3 regions of the Streptomyces sp. NPDC055140 genome follow, and region 2 is predicted to be linked to each of the others. Evidence: riboswitches for the same ligand, from Rfam matches in the RefSeq annotation. Region 2 holds a riboswitch; each other region holds the start of a gene.
What was found. Region 2 has a riboswitch for cyclic di-AMP ahead of ACWFR4_RS12050 (M23 family metallopeptidase). Riboswitches for the same ligand answer to the same signal wherever they lie in the genome.
Positions count from the first base shown of each region.

Region 1: linked by a shared signal. The riboswitch ahead of ACWFR4_RS26870 (transglycosylase family protein) and the one ahead of ACWFR4_RS12050 (M23 family metallopeptidase) in region 2 are both predicted to bind cyclic di-AMP.
Region 3: linked by a shared signal. The riboswitch ahead of ACWFR4_RS04825 (M23 family metallopeptidase) and the one ahead of ACWFR4_RS12050 (M23 family metallopeptidase) in region 2 are both predicted to bind cyclic di-AMP.

Region 1 is NZ_JBSGTG010000015.1:147,749-154,718, reverse strand. It holds gene ACWFR4_RS26885 (DUF501 domain-containing protein) at 1-120, opposite strand, end outside; gene ACWFR4_RS26880 (FtsB family cell division protein) at 203-691, opposite strand; gene eno (phosphopyruvate hydratase) at 795-2,081, opposite strand; gene ACWFR4_RS26870 (transglycosylase family protein) at 2,396-3,076, opposite strand; cyclic di-AMP (ydaO/yuaA leader) riboswitch at 3,081-3,252, opposite strand; gene ACWFR4_RS26865 (transglycosylase family protein) at 3,422-4,408, opposite strand; gene ACWFR4_RS26860 (cytochrome P450 family protein) at 4,548-5,825, opposite strand; gene ACWFR4_RS26855 (nucleoside triphosphate pyrophosphohydrolase) at 5,897-6,889, opposite strand; gene ACWFR4_RS26850 (SurA N-terminal domain-containing protein) at 6,938-6,970, opposite strand, start outside.
Region 2 is NZ_JBSGTG010000005.1:20,543-27,512, forward strand. It holds gene ACWFR4_RS12045 (aldo/keto reductase) at 1-881, opposite strand, end outside; gene ACWFR4_RS12050 (M23 family metallopeptidase) at 992-2,047, opposite strand; cyclic di-AMP (ydaO/yuaA leader) riboswitch at 2,059-2,205, opposite strand; gene ACWFR4_RS12055 (PP2C family protein-serine/threonine phosphatase) at 2,465-3,571, opposite strand; tRNA gene ACWFR4_RS12060 (tRNA-Met) at 3,771-3,844, shown strand; gene ACWFR4_RS12065 (tellurite resistance TerB family protein) at 3,896-4,351, opposite strand; gene mgtA (magnesium-translocating P-type ATPase) at 4,530-6,970, shown strand, end outside.
Region 3 is NZ_JBSGTG010000002.1:202,418-209,387, reverse strand. It holds gene ACWFR4_RS04840 (helix-turn-helix domain-containing protein) at 1-87, shown strand, start outside; gene ACWFR4_RS04835 (DUF6126 family protein) at 84-254, shown strand; gene ACWFR4_RS04830 (tyrosine-protein phosphatase) at 281-1,078, opposite strand; cyclic di-AMP (ydaO/yuaA leader) riboswitch at 1,487-1,667, shown strand; gene ACWFR4_RS04825 (M23 family metallopeptidase) at 1,672-2,487, shown strand; gene ACWFR4_RS04820 (SGNH/GDSL hydrolase family protein) at 2,706-3,497, shown strand; gene ACWFR4_RS04815 (TetR/AcrR family transcriptional regulator) at 3,602-4,237, opposite strand; gene ACWFR4_RS04810 (APC family permease) at 4,477-6,045, shown strand; gene ACWFR4_RS04805 (hypothetical protein) at 6,128-6,553, opposite strand; gene ACWFR4_RS04800 (helix-turn-helix domain-containing protein) at 6,678-6,970, shown strand, end outside.

The DNA.
Region 1 (6,970 bases), on a different contig from region 2:
CGGGCAGCGGTGCGCGATGGCCCGCAGGCCGCGCGGCGGGCGGCCGAGCTGCTCCTTGAACGCCTGGATGTCGGCGTCCGTGGGCGCGGTCGGCTCGGTCTGGGGCGGGGGCGTGTCCATGCCTGGGGGCTTTCCTTCAGTGAACTTCGGTGGGGGTACTGCGGATTCGGGCTTCGAGGCTTCGGGCTTCGGTGAGGGCGGGTCAGTTGTCTGGGCGGTCGGCCTTGTCGACGCCGTCCCAGACGTTCGAGTACCAGGGCCGGCCCTCCGCGCTCCCCTCGGAGCGGGTGCGCTTCGCCGCGGCGGGGTCGCGCGCGACGTAGCCGGTCTCGCCCGGAATCACCAGGTGGAGCCGGTCGCGGATCCGCTGCTCGGCGTACGAGTCGTCCTGCCAGCGTGCCTTCTCGTCGCGCAGCCTGTCGACCCTGCTCTGGGCCTCCTGCTGCCGGCGCCGGAGGTCGGCGATCTCCCCGCGCTGGGACACGTACTGCCTTATGGGGTAGGCGAGCGCGACGACCAGGGTGCACAGGACGAGGGCCAGGAGTGCCGCGCGGCCGGTGAGGCGGGAGCGGCGGGCCTGACGTCTGGTCTGGGAGCGGTAGACGCGCTCGGCGGTCTGCTCGCCGAGCAGACGCAGCCGGGTCGCGGTGGAGAACCGGTCACGGTCCCTGTCCCGGACTCTCCCGGCCATGTTCGCGCCTCCCCTTTACGTGCGTACGTCCCCGCACACGGTACGGGACCGGGTGCGGGGACGTACGTACGACGCTTCCTAAGGCAGTGCCTTAGGGGTGTGCTCAGCCCTTGAAGCGGGGAAATGCGCTGCGGCCGGCGTAGACCGCGGCGTCGTCGAGGATCTCCTCGATGCGCAGGAGCTGGTTGTACTTGGCGACGCGGTCCGAGCGGGCCGGGGCGCCGGTCTTGATCTGACCGCAGTTCACCGCGACGGCGAGGTCGGCGATGGTGACGTCCTCGGTCTCGCCGGAGCGGTGGGACATCATGCACTTGAAGCCGTTGCGCTGGGCCATCTCGACGGCGTCCAGGGTCTCGGTCAGCGAACCGATCTGGTTGACCTTGACGAGCAGGGCGTTGGCGGAGCCCTCCTCGATGCCGCGGGCGAGGCGCTCGGGGTTGGTGACGAAGAGGTCGTCGCCGACGATCTGGACCTTGTCGCCCAGCTTCTCGGTGATGACGTTCCAGCCGGCCCAGTCGTCCTCGTACAGCGGGTCCTCGATGGAGACCAGCGGGTACGCGGAGACGAGCTCCTCGTAGTACTCGGTCATCTCGGCGGCCGAGCGGGACTTGCCCTCGAACTCGTACTTGCCGTCCTTGTAGAACTCGGACGCGGCGACGTCGAGGGCGAGCGCGATCTGCTCGCCAGGGACGTAACCGGCCTGCTTGATGGCCTCGACGATGAGGTCGAGGGCCGCGCGGTTCGAGCCGAGGTTCGGGGCGAAGCCGCCCTCGTCGCCCAGGCCGGTGGACAGACCCTTGGTCTTCAGCACCTTCTTGAGGGTGTGGTAGACCTCGGCGCCCCAGCGAAGGGCCTCGGAGAAGGACTCCGCGCCGATCGGCGCGATCATGAACTCCTGGATGTCGACGTTGGAGTCGGCGTGCGACCCACCGTTGAGGATGTTCATCATCGGGACGGGCAGCAGGTGCGCGTTCGGACCGCCGAGGTAGCGGAACAGCGGCAGGTCGCTGGCCTCGGAGGCGGCGTGCGCGACGGCGAGGGAGACGCCGAGGATGGCGTTGGCGCCGAGCGAGCCCTTGTTGTCGGTGGCGTCCAGGTCGAACATCGCCTGGTCGATCAGGCGCTGCTCGGTGGCGTCGTAGCCGACGAGCTCCGGGCCGATCTGCTCGATGACGGCGAGGACGGCCTTCTCGACACCCTTGCCCTGGTAGCGGTTCGGGTCACCGTCGCGGAGTTCGATGGCCTCGAACGCGCCGGTGGACGCACCGGACGGGACAGCGGCACGACCGGTGCTGCCGTCGTCGAGGCCGACCTCGACCTCGACCGTGGGGTTGCCTCGGGAGTCCAGGATTTCCCGGGCTACGACGACGTCGATGGACGGCACGAGCATCTCCTTCTGGGATGTGACGCAACTACGCCGGGCCGCATGGTCCGGCAACACCTGAGCCTATCCGGCTCCGGGCACCGGCCAGCCGACCGACCGGCCCGTGGACAAAACCGAGAGCGAATTGTTTCCGAACGGAACAAAAAGTCCCGGCCGACAACGGACGAAAGCCCAGGACCCCTCACACACCAAAGCCCCGCCCCGGGCGCGACGGGGGAATGCGCACCCGGGGCGGGGAGTCCTTGGGGGGGGGCTGGTACCGGCCGTCCGCCGAAAGCCGGTACCCGAGCGGCCTGGGGGCTGCCGCTCTCCTCTATTACCTACTTGAGGTGGAGCTGCTGGCCCGGGTAGATCAGGTCGGCGTCCTCGACGATGTCCTTGTTCAGCTTGAAGAGCTTCACCCAGCCGCCCTTGGTGTGGTGCGCCTCGGCGATGGTGCTGAGGGTGTCGCCGGCCTTCACCTTGTACTCGCCGTCGCCCTTCTTGACCTTCTTGCCGGTCGAGGTCTCGACGGTCTTCTTCGACTCCTGCTTCGGGGCGGCAGGCGCCGTGCGCTCCTGACTGCGGGTGGTCGGCTGCTCGGCCTTGCGCTCCGGCTGCGGGGTGGCGGCCGGGGCGGAGCCGGTCGAGGCGGCGGACAGGCCCACGCCGCAGCTCGGCCAGGCACCCTTGCCCTGGCTGGCCAGGACCTTCTCGGCGACGGCTATCTGCTGCGCCTTGGAGGCCTTGTCGGCGGTGGAGGCGTACGCGGTGCCGCCGTACGCGGCCCACGTGGACGAGGAGAACTGGAGGCCGCCGTAGTAGCCGTTGCCCGTGTTGATCGACCAGTTGCCGCCGGCCTCGCACTGCGCGACCGCGTCCCACTCGGAGGCGGTGGCGGCGGAGGCGCCGGTGGCACCCATCAGCGGGACGGCGACAGCGGCACCGGCGACACCGGCGAGCGTGGCGACGCGAACGGCCTTGGACGGGCGGCGGTGCTTGCCCTTGCTGGAAAACAGCATCGAGAGATCCCCTCACCGACGCCTACGAGGTGAGCTGTCGGGTTCGGGCCGGATGAGTGCCCGGTCGCACGTCCTGCGTGCGACTTAACCCCAAGCCGGTCGTTCGGCCGTCTCTCGACGGCCGGGGCCGGCACTTACCTTGGGTCCCCCGCTCCTGCCTACGGCGCTTACGCGACGACTGTTCCCGTACGGACATTGGCAGGATTCGGCGTGACATCCGACGGGGCCCGCTGTGGCGAGCGGTGATGACCGTAAGCAGTGGATCGCCGGAATTTCAAAGACGATCAGGGCCTTTGAGACCCATCTCTCACTCTCACCAAAGCGGACATTAACCCCGAACTGCCGCTACTTTTCGCCCGATTCGAGCCCAAGATCCAGACTCTGACCAGGAAGGATGAGGTCGGGATCGGTGCCGACCGTCTTCTTGTTCTCGGCGTACAGAGCGGCCCATCCGCCGTCCACGTCATGGGTGTCGGCGATGTCCCAGAGATTGTCGCCGGCACGCACGGTATAGGAGCCTTCGTCCGCATTCGCTCCCTTGCGTCCGCTTTCGCCACCGCGCGAGGCGTGGCGGCCCGAGCCGTCGTCGGCGCGCGAGGAGCCCGCGGCGTCGTCCTCGGCGGCGTCACCGCGGTGCCGGCCGGAGGCGGGCGAAGTGGCGGAGTCCGAGCCGTCGGAGGCCTCCGACGAGGGCGTGCCGGAGGTCGAAGTCGAGCCGTCCTGGCCGGACTTGCCGCCCTTGGAGTCTTTTGCGGTGTTACCTGCGGTATCACCCGAGTCGTCGTGATTCTTCTCTCGGGAGTCACCCTTCGCGCCCGAGGACGCGGAGTCCGCCGGCTCGTCGCTCGCGTCGCCCTTCGCGGTGCCGCCGTTCGCCGCGTCGTCACTGCCGGAGTCGCCGGCGGACGCGGACGGGGTCGGCAGGGCCGCCCCGGGATCGACCTCGGCCGCCGCGTCGTCCGTCGTGAGGCCCGAGGTGACCGAGCAGACCGGCCATGCCCGCGGGCCCTGGTCGGCGAGGACCTTCTCGGCGACGGCTATCTGCTGCGAGCGGCTGGCCTGGTCGGCGCGCGGCGCGAAGTCGAGGCCGCCGTAGCCCTCCCAGGTCTCCTGTGAGAACTGGAGCCCGCCGTAATAGCCGTTGCCCGGATCGGCGCTCCAGGAGCCGCCGCTCTCGCACTCGGCGAGCTTGTCCCACGTGGCCGTCGACGCGGCGCTCGCGCTGGTCGCGCCGAGCAGGGGGATCGCGATGGCGGAGCCGGCCACGCCCGCGGCGACGATGAGCGCGGGAGCCTGGCGGGGGCGACGGTGACGACCGTTCCCGGTGAGCATGGAGGCGCCTTTCGGGGGCTCGGGGAATGCTGCGGCGGGTGGTGCCGCGATGACTGGTGAACGTAGCGGGAGTCGAACGCTTGTCACAAGTCGATGCAGCCGAGATCACGTGAAAGTCACAGTCTTGACGGGCTGTCAGTTACGGGGCTTTGTCCGGGCCTTCCTGATGCGGCGTGAACTCGACCGGAAGCGTGCGCAATCCCCGCATGATGAGCCCGCCACGCCAGCGCAAATCGGCAGGTTCCCCCGCGAGTCGCAGGTCCGGAAGGCGCGTCAGAAGCGTGGCGAGGGCGGTCTGTCCTTCCAGGCGCGCGAGAGGGGCGCCGAGGCAGTAGTGGATGCCGTGCCCGTATCCGAGGTGCTGATTGTCACGCCGGGAGAGGTCGAGGGTGTCGGGCTCGTCGAAGCGCGCCGGGTCACGGTCGGCGGCGGCGAGCACCACGAGGACGGGGTCGCCGGCTGCGATGTCCTGCCCGCCGACGGTCAGCGGCTCGGTCGCGAAGCGCCAGGTGGCGAGCTCCACCGGGCCGTCGTAGCGCAGGAGTTCCTCGACGCCGGTCTCCAGAAGCCCGGGTTCGGCGGCGCCGGGGACCAGCGACCGCTGGAGCCGCTCGCGCTGCTCGGGGTGGGTGAGCAGGGCGTATGTGCCGTTGCCGATGAGGTTGATGGTGGTCTCGAAACCGGCGAACAGAAGGATGAAAGCCATCGCCGCAGCCTCGTTCTCGGTGAGGTGCTCACCGTGGTCGGAGGCGCGGATGAGGCCGGAGATCAGGTCGTCGCCGGGCTCGTCCCGCTTGCGGTGGATGAGCTCGACGAGGTAGTTCCGGATCTTCTTCACGGCGCGGGCGACTCCGCCGCGCGGGCCCTTGCCGTGGCGGATCATCATGCCCGCCCAGTCCCGCAGGTCGTCCTGGTCCTCGCGCGGGACGCCCAGCAGGTCGCAGATCGCGTAGATGGGGAGCGGGAAGGCGAAGTCGTGGATGAGGTCCGCCTCGCCCTTGGCGGCGAACTCGTCGATGAGCCGGTCGGTCAACTCCTGTACGCGGGGGGCGAATTCGGCCACCCGGCGCGGGGTGAACGCCTTCGAGACGAGGCGGCGCAGGCGCGTGTGGTCCGGCGGGTCGATGTTGAGCAGATGAGTCATCAGCTCGGCCTTGCGCTCGCCCGGGATGCCGGTCTTGCCCTTGGCGTGGGCGGGCTCGTCGTGGTGTGCGGGGTTCTTGGACAGGCGCTGGTCGGCCAGCGCCTGCTTCGCGTCCGCGTACCGCGTGACCAGCCAGGCCTCGACACCGCTGGGGAGCGTCGTGCGGTGAACGGGCGAGTGCTCGCGCAGCCAGGCGTAGGCCGGGTACGGATCGGTGGCGAACTCCCAAGTGAAGAGTTCGGGAGCGGTGCGCTGCGCGGGCTTGTCGGTCACGCGTCGACGGTATCCGGCGCGGGGCGCCCCTCCGGCCGGACCCCACCGCCGACAGGTTCGGACGAAAGGCCCTAGGCCGGTCCCTCCGCGGCGCGGATCGCGTCCCGGTACGCCCGCGCCGCCGCCCGCAGCGCCGCTTCCGGGTCGACGCCGTCGGCCTCGGCGCGCAGGGCCAGCGCGAGCAGTTCGTAGCCGACGCCCTCGCCGGACGGGAGGGATACGTCGAGGCCGGCCGTGCGGACCCTCGACCCCAGCTTGGCCGCGAGCGCGAGGCCGGGCTGTCCCACCGGCACCCCGTCCGTGACGGACTCGCGCTGCTTCTCCACGGCCTTCGTGCGCAGCCAGTGCTCCTTCACGTCCTCCGGCGTGAGCGCCGTGTCGTCGCCGAAGACGTGCGGGTGGCGGTGGATGAGCTTCTCGACGATGCCGCCGGCGACGTCGTCCACGGAGAACGCCTCGTCCCCTTCCTCACCGGAGGCCTCCTCGGCGATCCGGGCGTGGAAGACGACCTGGAGGAGCACGTCCCCGAGCTCCTCGCGCAGCTCGTCCCGGTCGCCGTCCTCGATCGCCTCGACGAGTTCGTACGCCTCCTCGATCGCGTACTTCGCCAGGCCCTTGTGGGTCTGCTGCGAGGACCACGGGCACTCGCGGCGGATGCGGTCCATGACCTGGACCAGGTCGAGGAGGCGGGCGCCCGGCAGGTCGTAGGAGGCCGGGAGCAGTTCCAGGTCGGGCATCGCGACGCGGCCCGAGCCGGCGAGCGCGGCCAGGCCGTCGGTCAGGCGGCGGTCGCCCTCGGCGGTGGCGACGATCACGACGGTGCGGCCCCCGGCACAGGCGTCGACGAGCTCGTGGGCCGTCGGCGCCGCCTCCCGCACCTCGATGCCGGCCTCCCGCAGATATGGCAGCTGCGGGTGCGCGGCGTCGGCGCACAGCACCTCGTCGGCGGCGTGCAGGAGCTGCCAGGCCGACCAGGACAGCAGGCCGGGTGCGACGCGGTGGCTGGTGGTGAGCAGGATGATGCGGCCGGTCGGGGCGGCGGCGGGTGCGTTCTCGGCGTTCACGCCTCGAACGTAACCCAGGCCGCCCGCCGCGCCCCAGGGCGAGAGGCCCTACGCCGTCTGCTCGTCCCCCGTCTTCGGGGA
Region 2 (6,970 bases):
ACCAGTGCCGGCAGCTGCTCCACGGTGCGGGCGGACGCGATCGGCGCTGCCACCGTCGGGCGGGACGCGAGCCAGGCGAGGGCGACCGTCGCGACCTCGGCGCCGTGCGCCTGCGCCACCTCGTCGAGGGCTTTGAGGACGCGCACACCGCGCTCGGTCTGCAGGTGCTTGCCCGCGCCCGCGGCCCGCGCGCTGTCGACCTCGGCGCCCGGCCGGTACTTGCCCGTGAGGAACCCGGCCGCCAGGGCGTAGTACGGGACGGCCGCGAGGCCGCTGCGCGAGGCGACCTCCTGGAGCCGGCCCTCGTAGGTGTCGCGCGAGACGAGGTTGTAGTGCGGCTGGAGGGCCGAGTAGCGGGCGAGGCCCTCGCGGTCGGAGAAGTCCAGGGACTCCTGGAGGCGCTCCGGGGTCAGGTTCGACGCGGCGATGGCGCGCACCTTGCCGGCCGTCACCAGCTCGTCGAGGGCCGCGATGATCTCCTCGACCGGCACGGACGGGTCGTCGAAGTGCGTGTAGTAGAGGTCGATGTAGTCGGTGCCGAGGCGGCGCAGGGACTCCTCGGCGGCGGACTTGATGGTTTTCGCGGACAGGCCCTTGAAGTCGGGGTGGGCGCCCACCTTGGTGGCGATGACGACATCGGAGCGGTTGCCGCGCGCGGCCAGCCACTTGCCGATGACGGTCTCGGACTCGCCGCCCTTGTTGCCCGGGACCCACGCCGAGTACGAGTCGGCCGTGTCGACGAAGTTGCCGCCCGCGGCGACGTACGCGTCGAGGACGGCGAAGGACTGGGTCTCGTCGGCGGTCCAGCCGAACACATTGCCGCCGAGGGAGAGCGGGAACACCTCGAGGTCTGACGAGCCAAGCTTGCGAAGAGAAGTCATGGCCTGCCAGAACACCGATATGGATCAAGATATTCCGGGCATGGCGGACCGGCGGTCCTGACGTCGGGGGGTTGCCGTCAGGACCGCCGGGGTGCGGAGGTTTACGAGCCTCAGATCGTCAGGCCGTTGGAGCGAAGCCACGGCGCGGGGTCGACCCCGGTCGCCTGGCCGCCGGGGTGAACCTCCAGGTGGAGGTGCGGCCCGGTCACGTTGCCGGTGGCGCCGACACGGCCGATGACGTCGCCGCTGGTCACCTTCTGGCCCGCGCTGACGTTGAGGGACGACTGGTGGCAGTACCAGAGCTCGGTGCCGTCCGGCAGCTCCAGGACGGTGCGGTAGCCGTACGCGCCCGCCCAGCCGGCCTCCTTGACCGTGCCGGAGTGGATCGCCTTCAGCGGCGTACCCGTCGGAGCGGCGAAGTCGAGACCCGTGTGGTAGCCGGAGGACCACATCGAGCCGGGCTGACCGAAGGTGCCGGTGATCGTGTAGGAGGCGACCGGCAGCGTGAAGCTCTTGGCGAGCTTGGCGAGGCGCTCGGCCTCGGCCTTCTTCTTCGCGGCCTCCTCCGCCGCCTTCTTGTCGGCGGCGGCCTTGGCCTTGGCGGCGTCCTGCTCCTTGCTGGCGTCCTCGGCGGCCTTCTTCGCGGCGGCCTGCTCGGCGGCCGCGGCCTCGGCGTCGGCGGCCTGGTTCTGCTGCTGCTCGGCCTGCTGCATGATGCGGGCGCGCAGGGCCTCACCGGCGGTCGTGCCCTGCTGGGCGTCCGCGGTGGTGATACCGGCGCCGGTCAGCGGGGTCGCGTTGGTGCCGGACTCGTCGGCATCTCCGGAGACATCGGATATCAGCGCGCCCACGCCGGGCAGCGACTTGGCGTCGGGCAGCGAGTCCTTGACGGCCGAGAGGTCGGGCATCGAGATGTGTACGGGAGGCTTGCCGCCCTGCGCGGTGGCGATGCCGCCCGCGCCGACGGCCGCGATCACGCCGACACCGAGAACGGTGGAGCTGCGCGCGAGACCACCGCGCTGCTTGGCCACGCGGTGCCTGCCGCGTACGGGACGGACGGACTCCTCGGTGGGGTTCCACTCGTCCCAGGTCCGCTCGTCCGTTTCGCCGAACTCTTCGTCGATCGGCGCGTAGGAGAACTCTGGGGCAGGCCGGTTTGACGCCACTGGGGCGCGCTCCTTTCCTTCCTTCTCGCCTACCGGGTTAGCTGACGGGTTCGGAGCAGGAAGGTCTCCTACCGACGCCTTCCGCAAGGAAAGGACGTCCGATTCACCCCAAGTTGGTGGTTCCCCGGCTCCCTTGCGGGATTAGGCGCGTGCGCACGGAGCCATCTCTTGTGACGGCTGGGACGACCGCGCTGCGTTATCGAACGTTAATAGACACCGGGGCCCGATTCCAAGCCGTTCCGACTGATCGTTAACGCCTTTGGCCTGGACTTATTGGGGCACGAGCGGGCGGAATCGGGCGAGTTGACCCGACGTCGGAACGGGCCATTCATCTGACGGTTTGTCAAATGTTATGCGCAGCGACGCTGTTCGACTACATAAGGTGATGACGGCACTCACCGCTGCTTCACGGCCGCTTCACGGCCGCCTCACCGCGAGCAGTGCCATGTCGTCCGTCGTGCCGCCCCCGGTGTGCCGGCGGACCTCGGCGGCGAGCGCGGCCAGCAGCGGATCGGGCCCCGAGAACATCCGCCCCGCGAGCCGGGCCGCCGGGTCGTAGAAGGTGCCCTGCGCGTCACGCGCCTCCGAGAGACCGTCGGTGTGGAGCAGCAGCGTCGCCCCGCTCGGGAACTCCGTCTCGGACGCGCGGTCGGGCCAGGTGCCGAGGTCCCCCATCCCGAGCGGCAGCGCGGGCTCCGGCGCCGACAGGACCTTGAGCGCCCCGTCGCCGCCCAGAAGCAGGGGTTCCGGGTGGCCGCGGTTGATGACGCGTACGAGACCGTTGCCGTGCGGGATCTCGGCGAGCACGGCCGTGGTGAAGCCCTCGAACTCGTCGAGGCCGTTGCGCCGCATCCCCTCCCGCGCGAGTGCCCGTTCCAGGCGCTGCGCGACCGCCTCCAGGGTCGCCTCCTGCTCGGCCGCCTCCCGGAACGCGCCGATGACGACGGCCACGGCGGACACCGCGCCCATGCCCTTCCCGCGCACGTCGCCCACGACGAGCCGCACGCCGTGCGGGGTGTCCTGCACCGCGTACAGGTCGCCCCCGATGAAGGCCCCCGCCTCGGCGGCCTCGTAGCGGGCCGCGATCTCCAGGCCGCCGATGCGCTCGGCGGGCTCGGGCAGGACGGCGCGCTGGGCCGCCTCGGCGATCTGGCGCACGGAGGTGAGCTGCTCGCTGCCGCGCCGTACGACGCGGTTGATGACACAGGCGAGGACGGCGACGGTGGCGACCGTGACGAGTTCGGTGATCGAGTCGCTGTTGTAACTGCGGGTGTATCTGAGGTGCACCCCCAGTACGACGGCGACGGTAGCGAGGCCGGTCAGGAAAGTGCCGCGGGCCGAGAAGAACGGGGCGGCGACCAGCGGGGCCGCGGTGAACAGGGGCACGCCGGTGAAGGTCGACAGGGTGACGTAGTCGTAGATCGCCCCGGCCACGATGAGGAGCGCGGGCAGCAGACGCACAAGGAACCGGGCCCGGGACAGGTCCTGGCCTCTCTCGCGTCCGCGTCCTCCTCGCTGCCCCACCACTCGTCTCCCGCCACCGTCCGCGTCGGTCCCGCGTCTGCGCACGTCATCGGGCCCCACCCCAGACTTCCCCCCGGACAGGCGGCGGGCGACCTGGTGGGACCGACCGGGTGAAAGGGGTCCCGGGCGGCGGATCACGGAACCCTGGGCAACCGATTCGCGTTCTGTCGCCGCAATGGCGTAGAGTCGTGTTTACCGACGCGGGGTGGAGCAGCTCGGTAGCTCGCTGGGCTCATAACCCAGAGGTCGCAGGTTCAAATCCTGTCCCCGCTACTGAACACCGAAGGCCCGGAACCAATGGTTCCGGGCCTTCGGTGTATCCCCCTACAGGTCGAACTCGTGCGGCGGCAGGTCGAGCATCAGGCAGGCCTCGCGGACGACGGCCTGCTCGGTCTTGTCGAAGTCGCCGTCGGCGCCGCCGATGACGATGCCGATCTGGATGACCGCGCGCGCCTCGGCGGGCTTCTTCTTCGCCTTGGCGATCTCCTGGAGGACGCTGACCTTGCCGAAGTCGAAGTCGGCGGTCAGCTTGTTCAGGTTCGCGTCGAAGCGGCTCTGGAGCTGGTCCGCCGGGAAGTTCTGCAGCACCTCGTTCGTGGAGATGAGCTGGGCCACACGGCTGCGCTCGGCCGGGTCGACGTTCCTGTCGGCCGCGGCGACCAGCGCGCACATCGCCATGCTCGCGTCACGGAAGGCGCCGCTCTTCAGGTCGTTCTTCTTCGCCATGAGCTGCGTCTGCATCGTCGACGCGGACTCCTTGAAGCGATCCCACAGGGCCATGACTCTCCTCGTTCGGCGTGTACTGATCTTCTACAGCTCTGTAGAAACTAGCGGGGAGCGGCAAAAGTTCCGCCCCTAAACTGAAGGCCTGAACCCTCTGCCGGGGAGCCTTTCCTGGTCCGATGAACGGGAGAAGACGCCGGTGCCGACACCCGAGAAGCCCTGACGGCGCCCGAAAGTGACCGACACCGCCCCGGCCCGCGTCGCCGCCCCGTCCTCAGCCCGTACGACCCTCCAGCTCCTGCGCTCCCTCGACAGCGGCCCGCGCGGCCTCACCGAGGCGGAGGCCGAGCGGCGCCTGGCCCGGCACGGCGAGAACGTCCTGCCGGGTACGCGCCCCCTGTCCTGGCCCCTGCTCGCCGCCCGCAGCCTGCGCGACCCGTTCACCGTCGTCCTGCTCTGCCTCGGCCTCGTCTCGGCGACCGTCGCGGCCTGGGGAACCGCCTGCGTGATCCTCGTCCTGGTCGCCGTCAGCTGCTGCCTGCGCTCCGCGGGCGAGCACCGCGCGGACAGCGCCATGGCGGGCCTGCGCGAGCTGGTCGCGACGACGGCGACCGTACTGCGCCGCCCCGGCGCGGACGAGACCGCCTCGCCGGCCGAACACGAGCTCCCCGTAAGCCAGTTGGTGCCCGGCGACGTGGTGCGGCTCGGCCCCGGCGACCTGATCCCCGCCGACGTACGCCTTCTACGGGCACAGGGCCTGACCGTGCAACAGGCGGCGTTCACGGGGGAGTCCGTGCCGGCCGACAAGCGTCCCGTGGACCTGCCCGCGGACGGCGAGTCGGCGCATCTGTGCTTCCAGGGCGGCAGCGTGGCCTCCGGGAGCGCGAGCGCCGTGGTGCTCGCGACGGGCGCCGACACCCGCTTCGCCGCCGCCCACCGCACGGTCGGCGCAGGGCGCGGGGCGAGCGCGTTCGACCGCTCGGTGCACGGCATCTCCTGGACCCTGATCCGCTTCATGCTGCTGACGCCGCCGCTGGTCCTGATGGCCGGCGCCGCGCTGCGCGGCCGGGGCCTGGAGACCCTGCCGTTCGCCGTGGCGGTGGCCGTCGGGCTCACCCCGGAGATGCTGCCGGTCATCGTCACGACGGCGCTCGCCCGCGGCTCCGCGCTGCTCGCCCGCACCCACGGCGTCATCGTCAAACGACTCCCCGCGCTGCACGACATCGGCGCCGTCGACATCCTCTGCGTCGACAAGACGGGCACCCTGACCCAGGACCGCCCGGCCGTCGACCCGGCCCGCACCGACCCCGACGCCCTGCACTGGGCTGCCGTCTCCGCCTGGTGGACGCTCCAGCTCGCCGACCTGCCGACCGCGGACGCGCTCGACGAGGCGGTCATCACGCAGGCTCTCGCACAAGACCCGGCCTTCACCGAGGCGTACGACGGCATCACCGCCCTGCCCTTCGACCCCGTACGCCGCCTCGCCACCGCCGTCGTCCGGCGGCCCGGCACACTCGGCACCGTCACGCTCGCCGTCAAAGGCTCCGTGGAGAACGTCCTGGAGCGGTGCGCCCTCGACGACGCCGAGCGCGCGAGCCTGCTCGCCCGGGCCGCGGAAATGTCCGGCGACGGGCTGCGGCTCCTCGCGGTGGCGACCGCCGAACGCCCCGCCCGGCACCGCCCGGGGATCCTCCCGCGCCCTCCAGGCAGTGAGGGAAGCACCGCCGACGAACGCGGCCTGACCTTCACCGGCTTCGTCGCCTTCACCGACGCCCTCGTGCCGACCGCCGCGCAGGCCCTGCGCGACCTGGGCGAGCGCGGCGTCACGGTCAAGGTCATCACCGGCGACCACCCCGGCACCGCGGCCCGCGCCCTGCGCGATCTGGGCCTCGCCCCCGGCGACATACACACCGCGGACGCCCTCGACGCGCTCACGGACGAGGAACTGACCCGCCTCGCCCGCCGCACCACCGTCTTCGCCCGCTGCACCCCCGCCCACAAGGCGCGCATCGTCACCGCCCTGCGCGCCGGCGGGGAGACGACCGTCGGCTTCCTGGGCGACGGCGTGAACGACCTTCCCGCGCTGCGCGCCGCCGACGTCGGGATCTGCCCGCGCGACGCGGTCGCGGCGGCGCGCGACGCGGCGGACATCGTGCTCGCGCAGCCCGCGGACCGGCCGGGCAAGGACCTCACCGCGATCGGCCACGCGATCACCGCGGGCCGTCACAGCAGCGGCAACATCGCCACGTACCTGCGCGTCACGCTCTCCTCGAACCTCGGCAACGTGATCGCGATGCTCTCGGCGGGCCTCCTGCTGCCGTTCCTGCCGATGCTCCCGGCGCAGGTGCTCGCGCAGAACCTGTGCTTCGACGCGGCCCAGCTGTCCTTCGCCTTCGACCGCCCGGCGGCCGCCGCCCTGCGCCGCCCCACGACGCTGCGCCCGCGCGACTTCCTGCGCTTCATCACCGGGTTCGGCGTCCTCAACGCCGCCGCCGACCTCGCGACCTTCGGCGTCCTCGCGCTCGCCCTGCACTCCACGGCGGGCCCGGCCGACGAGGCGGCGTTCCACTCGGGCTGGTTCACCGAGAACCTCCTGACGCAGGCTCTGGTGATGCTGCTCCTGCGCACAGGCCGCGCCCCTCGCACCCCGGGCCCGGTCCGCTGGGCGGTCGCGGC
Region 3 (6,970 bases), on a different contig from region 2:
CACACCCTGCTGCAGAGCCCGTCCGCCGCGCTGTGTCTCGGCCCGGCGACGGGCGCCGGCGAACGGACCCAAGGAGGCCCCCAATGAGCTCAGAGCCGAACGACGTGACCGAGCCGGAGCGGCCCGCCCGCCGCGACATCGAGGACAAGCTCCCGCGCGGCATCTGGGTGCGCCTGCTCGTCTACGTCTTCGCCGGGCACCTCGTCGCGGGCTTCATCTATCTGCTGTTCACGCTGGGGGCGTCGCGCGGGTGACGCGCCCGGCGTGCGGCCGGTGAGCCTCAGTCGAGGAGGCGCTCGCGCAGCCGCTCGCGCTGGGCGGGGGACAGCTTGAGGCCTTCCTCCAGGTAGCGGTCGGTGGAGCCCCAGGTCTGCGCGACCTGCTCGAAGGCGGCCGCCAGATACGTGGCGCGGGCGTCGAACAGCGGGCTCAGCAGCTCCATGACCTCGGGGGACATCGCGTCCTTCGAGGCACTGCTGCGGTGCACCTTGTAGCGGCGGTGCGTCGCGTTCGACTCCAGGTAGTCCGCCTCGATGGCGTCGCGCTCCACACCGACGGCCAGGAGCGTGACCGCTATCGACAGGCCCGCGCGGTCCTTGCCCGCCGCGCAGTGCATGAGCGCCGGCACGCTGTCCTCGGCGAGGGAGTGCAGGACCTGGCTGTGCTCGGCGGTGCGCTCCGTGATGATCGCCCGGTACGACGTGATCATGCGGTTCGCGGCCTGGCCCTCGGCGAGGGCGGCGCGCAGGTCGTCGAGGTTGCCGTCGCGCACCATCTGCCAGAACTCGGCGCCGTCCGCCGGGTCGGTCAGCGGCAGATTCACGTTCCGCACGCCGGGCAGCGTGACGTCGGGGCCTTCGAGGCGCTGGTCGGCGGCGTTGCGGAAGTCGAAGATCGTGTGCAGCCCGAGCGAGGAGAGGAACGCGGCGTCCTCGTCCGTGGCGTGCGCGAGGTGACCACTGCGGAACAGCACGCCCTGCTTGACCCGACGGCCGTCCACGGTCGGGAGACCACCGACATCGCGGAAGTTGCGCACTCCGGCCAACTCGGGCTCGGTGGACGGGACCTGCTGCGTCACGGGGGCTCCTCCCGGTCGGCCGCGGCGCTGCTCGCCTGCGGGCGCGTTCGACGATACGACATGGCTGCCAGGGGCACCCATGTGAGAGGTGGCTGGCGATTGCGTATTAAATGCCCGAAATGAACCGATAGGTAGGCAATCGAGCCTTACGAGATAACTGGCCCTGAAATACAGCCATATGGTGGCCGATGGGTGAGCAGGGTCATAGCGGTGACCGTGCGTGGCGGCGGGGCCGAATGGATTTTCAGCAGGTATCGCAGTTGCAAAGATCGTGAATCGACGGAGCGTGACGGCCTTTTCCGGAAAGGATCATTTAAGGATCAAGAACCGGAATGCCCAGGGGAATTCGCGGCTTGTCCCAGCGCTCTCCGCTCGCTTACGTTCAGCGCAATCCGGACGGACCGCCTAATCCTGCCGCCGCCCGGAATCCGCACATCGATCCGTGCTCGGCAGGAGTGGGGGACCCAGGTAGACCGCCGTTTCCGGGACACCGGAAACGGCTCGGGGTGAAGCCGTGCCCGAAAGGGGCGCGGCCGGGCAACTCCAGTCCGAACCCGACAGCTCACCTCGCAGGCGACGGAGAGGAATCCCCCATGCCCGCGAAGGGTAAGCACCGCCGTCCCAAGTCCCAGCGCTTCGCACGCACGATCGCCGTCGCCGGAATGGGCGGCGTCGCGCTCGCGCTGCCGCTGATGGGTGGCTCCGGCGCCCACGCCGCGACTCCCGCGGCCGCCCACTCGGCCGTGAAGGCCGCGGCCGCTCCCGCCGCTGCCAAGACCTACACCGTCAAGGGCGGGGACACGCTTTCGAAGATCGCCGACGTGCAGAACGTCAGCGGCGGCTGGAAGAAGCTCTACTCCGACAACCGCTCGGCCGTCGGCGGCGACCCGTCCCTGATCCATCCGGGCCTGAAGCTGACGATCGGCCAGAAGGCCGCGGCCCCCGCCGCGAAGTCCTCGGCCACCGCCACGCAGGCTTCCGCACCCAAGGCCGCTACCGGTTCCGGCTACGCGCTGCCCGTCCAGGGCGCCTCCGTCGGCACGGCGTACAAGACCGCGGGCAGCATGTGGTCCAGCGGCTACCACACCGGTGTCGACTTCGTGGTCCCGACGGGCACTCCGATCAAGGCCATAGGCGCGGGCACCGTCGTGTCGGCCGGCCTTGACGGCGCGTACGGCAACGAGGTCGTCATCCAGCACGCCGACGGCAAGTACTCGCAGTACGCCCACATGTCGTCCCTCTCCGTCTCGTCCGGGCAGACCGTGACCGAGGGCCAGCAGATCGGCCTCTCCGGCGCGACCGGCAACGTCACGGGACCGCACCTGCACTTCGAGATCCGCACCACCCCGAGCTACGGCTCGGACGTGGACCCGGTCGCCTACCTCCGTGCGCACGGGGTCTCGCTCTGACCCCGGCGGTGTGACGTCGCTCTGACCTGACGGTGTGACGTGAAGGTGTCTCGTCGAGGCGTGACGTGAAGGGGCGGGTCCGGTTCCGGGCCCGCCCCTTTGTCGTATCCCCGTCGTATTCCTGAAATCGCGAAACTGACCGGGTGGGCTATATCACCACCCGTCAACCCCTTCCTACGGTCGCGTAGGTCACATCGCAGGGTGAAAGATGTGTGGTCGTGGCAAACGAATCGAGATCACTCAGCGGCGGCACGATTCGGTCCTACGCGGCGGTGGGGGACAGCTTCACCGAAGGTGTCGGGGACCCCGGTCCCGACGGGGCCTTCGTGGGCTGGGCCGACCGTCTCGCCGTCCTCCTGGACGACCGGACCCCCGAGCACTCCTTCCGATACGCGAACCTTGCCGTGCGCGGCAAGCTCCTCGACCAGATCGTGGAGGACCAGCTGCCGCGGGCCGTCGAACTCGCCCCGGACCTGGTGACCTTCGCCGCCGGCGGCAACGACATCATCCGTCCCGGCACCGACCCCGACGACGTCGCGGAACGCTTCGAGAAGGCCGTGGCCCGGCTGACCTCCGCTGTCGGCACGGTCATGGTGACCACCGGCTTCGACACCCGTGACGTCCCGGTCCTCAAGCATCTGCGCGGCAAGATCGCGACGTACAACGGGCATGTGCGCGCGGTCGCCGACCGCTACGGCTGCCCGGTGCTCGACCTGTGGTCCCTCAAGACCGTCCAGGACCGCCGTGCCTGGGACGACGACCGGCTGCACCTTTCGCCCGAGGGGCACACGCGGGTCGCGCTGCGGGCGGGGCAGGCGCTCGGCGTCGAGGTGCCGGCGGACCCGGACCAGCCGTGGCCGGCGCAGCCGCCGCGCGGCACGCTGGAGGTGCGGCGCGACGACATCCACTGGGCGCGGGAGTTCCTGGTGCCGTGGATCGGCCGACGGCTGCGCGGCGAGTCGTCCGGGGATCACGTGGCGGCGAAGCGGCCGGATCTGCTGCCGCTCTGACGGGAGTTGCGCGCGTCATGGGGGAGCTTGCCCTTGGGGGCGGCTCCCCGCGTCATTTCTACGCGGTCACCCGGGCTCCCTTCGGAGCCGACGTCGCAGCGCCGTCAGCCCGTCGTCGTCGTCGCCGTCGTCGCCGTCAGGTCCGCCCGCTCGAGGCCCAGCTCGCGGGCCAGCGCGTCGTCGACCCACTCCTGCATGCGGGCCCGTGAGACCGTCCCCGTATACGCGGTCATCTGCACCGCAAGACCGTCGAGGAGCGCCGTCAGGCGCAGTGCGGCGCCCGCAGGGTCCGGGCAGCGGAACTCGCCCGCCGCCACGCCCTCCGCGACGACCTCCGTGAGCGCCGCCTTCCACTGCTTGTCCAGGTCGCGCGTGACCTCCCGCAGCGCGGGCTCACGCAGTGCCGCGGACCAGCCCTCGATCCACAGCCGCCACCCCTTGGCCTGCCCGGTCGGCGCATACCAGCGCACGGCCGAGCGCAGCCGGCGCAGCGCCGTCGTGCGCTTGCCCAGCAGCTTGCGCAGATGCGCCAGGTCGCCCTCGGCGGCGTGCGCGAACGCGGCCGAGACGAGCTTTTCCTTCGTCGAGAAGTGGTACAGAACCAGCGCGTTGCTCACCCCGAGCGCTGCGGCGACGTCGGCGATGCGCACGGCTGCCACGCCCCGCGCCTCGATCTGCTCGATGGCGGCCCGCAACAACTCTTCGCGCCGCTCGGCCACGCTCAACCGCACTCTTGCCACGCGGTAACCCTACACACGGGCACCGGCGGTGGGCGCCGAGCGGCGAACCCGGCGCGAACGCCTCGTGCACGACTCTTGACAGTGCCCAGTGGCGCCCGTCACAGTCTCGCTTACTGACTGGCCGTTCAGTCAATAGGGCGACCGGGGAGCCGGTCGCGACACCGTCGCAAGAAGAGTCGCAGCACAGTCCGAGAACACCCGTCACGCCCCGTGCCCCGCCGTGCAGCAGGAGTTTCCCCGTGACCCAAGCGCCGCCGATACCGCCGACCGAGCCGTCCGCCAAGGACGCACCCGACCTGCCTGACCTGTCGGAGGGATGGGGTGAACAGCGCTCCCGGCTCAAGAAGGACCTGCGCAGGCTGGACGTGCTGTTCTTCCTGATCTGCACCCTCGTCGGCCTCGACACGATCGGCTCCGTGGCCGCGCAGGGTCCGCAGGGCCTGACCTGGATGGCGATCCTCGCCCTCGCGTTCTTCCTCCCGTACGGGCTGCTCGTGGCCGAACTCGGCTCGGCCTTCCCCGTGCAGGGCGGCCCCTACGTCTGGACGCGCCTGGCGTTCGGGCGGCTCGTCGCCGGTGTGAACCAGCTCCTCTACTGGATCTCCAACCCCGTCTGGGTGGGCGGCAGCCTGTGCATCATCGCGCTCACCACGTGGGAGGAGTTCTTCACCCCGCTGCCGGGATTCTGGAAGTACGCGGCCGGCCTCGTCTTCATCTGGGGCGGCGCACTGGCCGTCGTGCAGTCCGTGCGCATCGGCAAGTGGGTGCCCATCGCGGGCGCCGTCGCCCGGATCGTGCTCCTCGGGTTCTTCCTCGTCTCCGTGGTGGTGTTCGCCGTCCAGCACGGCGTGCACGCGCTGCCCGCGGGTGAGTTCGTCCCGACATACGCCGGTTTCGTGGCGCTGGTCCCGGTCCTGATCTTCAACTACGTCGGCTTCGAACTGCCCAGCTCCGCGGCCGAGGAGATGACGAACCCGCGGCGCGACATCCCCCTGTCGATCCTGCGCTCGGGCTTCGCGGCGGTGCTCCTCTACGGCGGCCCGATCCTCGGCATCCTCTTTGTGCTGCCCAGCCAGGAGATCGGCAGCCTCGGCGGTTTCATCGACGCCTGCAAGGCCGTGTTCACGGTCTACGGCGGGTCGATCGCGGCCGACGGCACGGTCACGCTCACCGGCCTCGGCTCCGTCTTCGGCGGGGTCGCCGCGGCGGGCCTGATCATCGGCCTGCTGACCTCGGGCGTCACCTGGGCCATGGGCGCCCACCGCGCGCAGGCCGTCGCCTGTGCGGACGGCGCGGGTCCGGCGTGGCTCGGCCGCATCTCCGAGAAGCACGGGACGCCGGTGCGGGTGAACCTGCTCTCCGCCGTGCTCGGTTCGATCCTCTTCGTGGTCGCCCTCAACCTCACGGGCGGCAACGGCGAGAAGTACTTCGCGGCGGGCCTCGGCCTGACCATCTGCACCACCTTCATCTCGTACGTCATCACGTTTCCCAGCCTCGCCGTGCTGCGCCGCAAGTACCCGGACACGCCACGCCCGTACGCCGTCCCGGGCGGACGTGTGGGCGCGTGGGTCGTGAGCGTCCTCGCCACCGGGTTCGTGGCGTTCACCGTGATCGTGCTGATCTGGCCGGGCTTCGGGGTTGGCTGGTTCGGCTCGGCGGGCAGCGCGGCGGACTCACTGCCTGAGTCGTTCGCCGGCCAGCGCGCCCAGTACACACTCAGCCAGGTGGTGCCCCTGCTGCTCTTCGTCGGCATCGGGCTCGTCTTCTACGCGATGGGCTCGCGGACGCGCAGGCGCGTGGGGAAGTAGCGTGCTCGCGCGCAAGGGAGGGCCTTCCCCGTGGCGGGGAAGGCCCTTCGGTGCATTGGATCCCGACGGACGATCTGTCGCGTCAGATGCCCACGAACTGGTAGTCACGCACGATGCGTCCGTCCTCCGCCACGACCACGAACTCCAGGCCTCCGCCCGTCACTTCGCCGCTCTGCGTGAGGACCGACTCCCAGCGGAACGTGACGACGTCGTTCAACTGCTGCGCGTGCGCGGCCGTCGCCCTGAACGCGTATTCGCCGGACGCCACGAACTCCTCGTGGGCCCGCGCCACCCGCGCCTCCAGCTCGTCGTGACCGCGCGCCTCCAAGGCGGCCGTGGGGAAGCCGAGGCGCACGGCCGACTCCCGCAACTCCTGCGGCGGCAGCAGGGCGTGCACGCCGTCCGGGGACCACAGGGCGTGCACGGCCTTGCGGCGCAGCTCGGGGTCCCGCTCGTTCCAGACGGCCGCGTACCGGCCGGCCAGTTCCTGTGCGTCGATGTGCGGCATTGACTCGCTCTCTTCCTGTCCCTGATGGCTCCTGTGATGTGTGAACTCTGCGCGGCGGGGTGCGGCGCGACAATTCCCCGCAGGGAATGGCCCGTAGGCCCCACCGTCGGGTAGACACGGTCCCGTGACGACGCAGGCGGAACCGGCTGAGGCGGGGACAGGGGCAGGGCCCTCGGACAGGGCGGCGCAGAGCGGGCTCGGTGACGCGTTGCGTGAGTGGCGGGTGCGGCGGCGCGTCAGCCAGCTGGAGCTGGCCACGCGCGCGGGGACCACGCAGCGGCATGTCAGCTTCGTGGAGAGCGGCCGCTCGGTGCCGGGCCGCGCCATGGTCGTACGCCTGTCGGAGGCACTGAAGGTGCCGCTTCGGGACCGCAACGCCCTTCTCCTTGCGGCGGGTTACGCACCCGCGTACCAGGA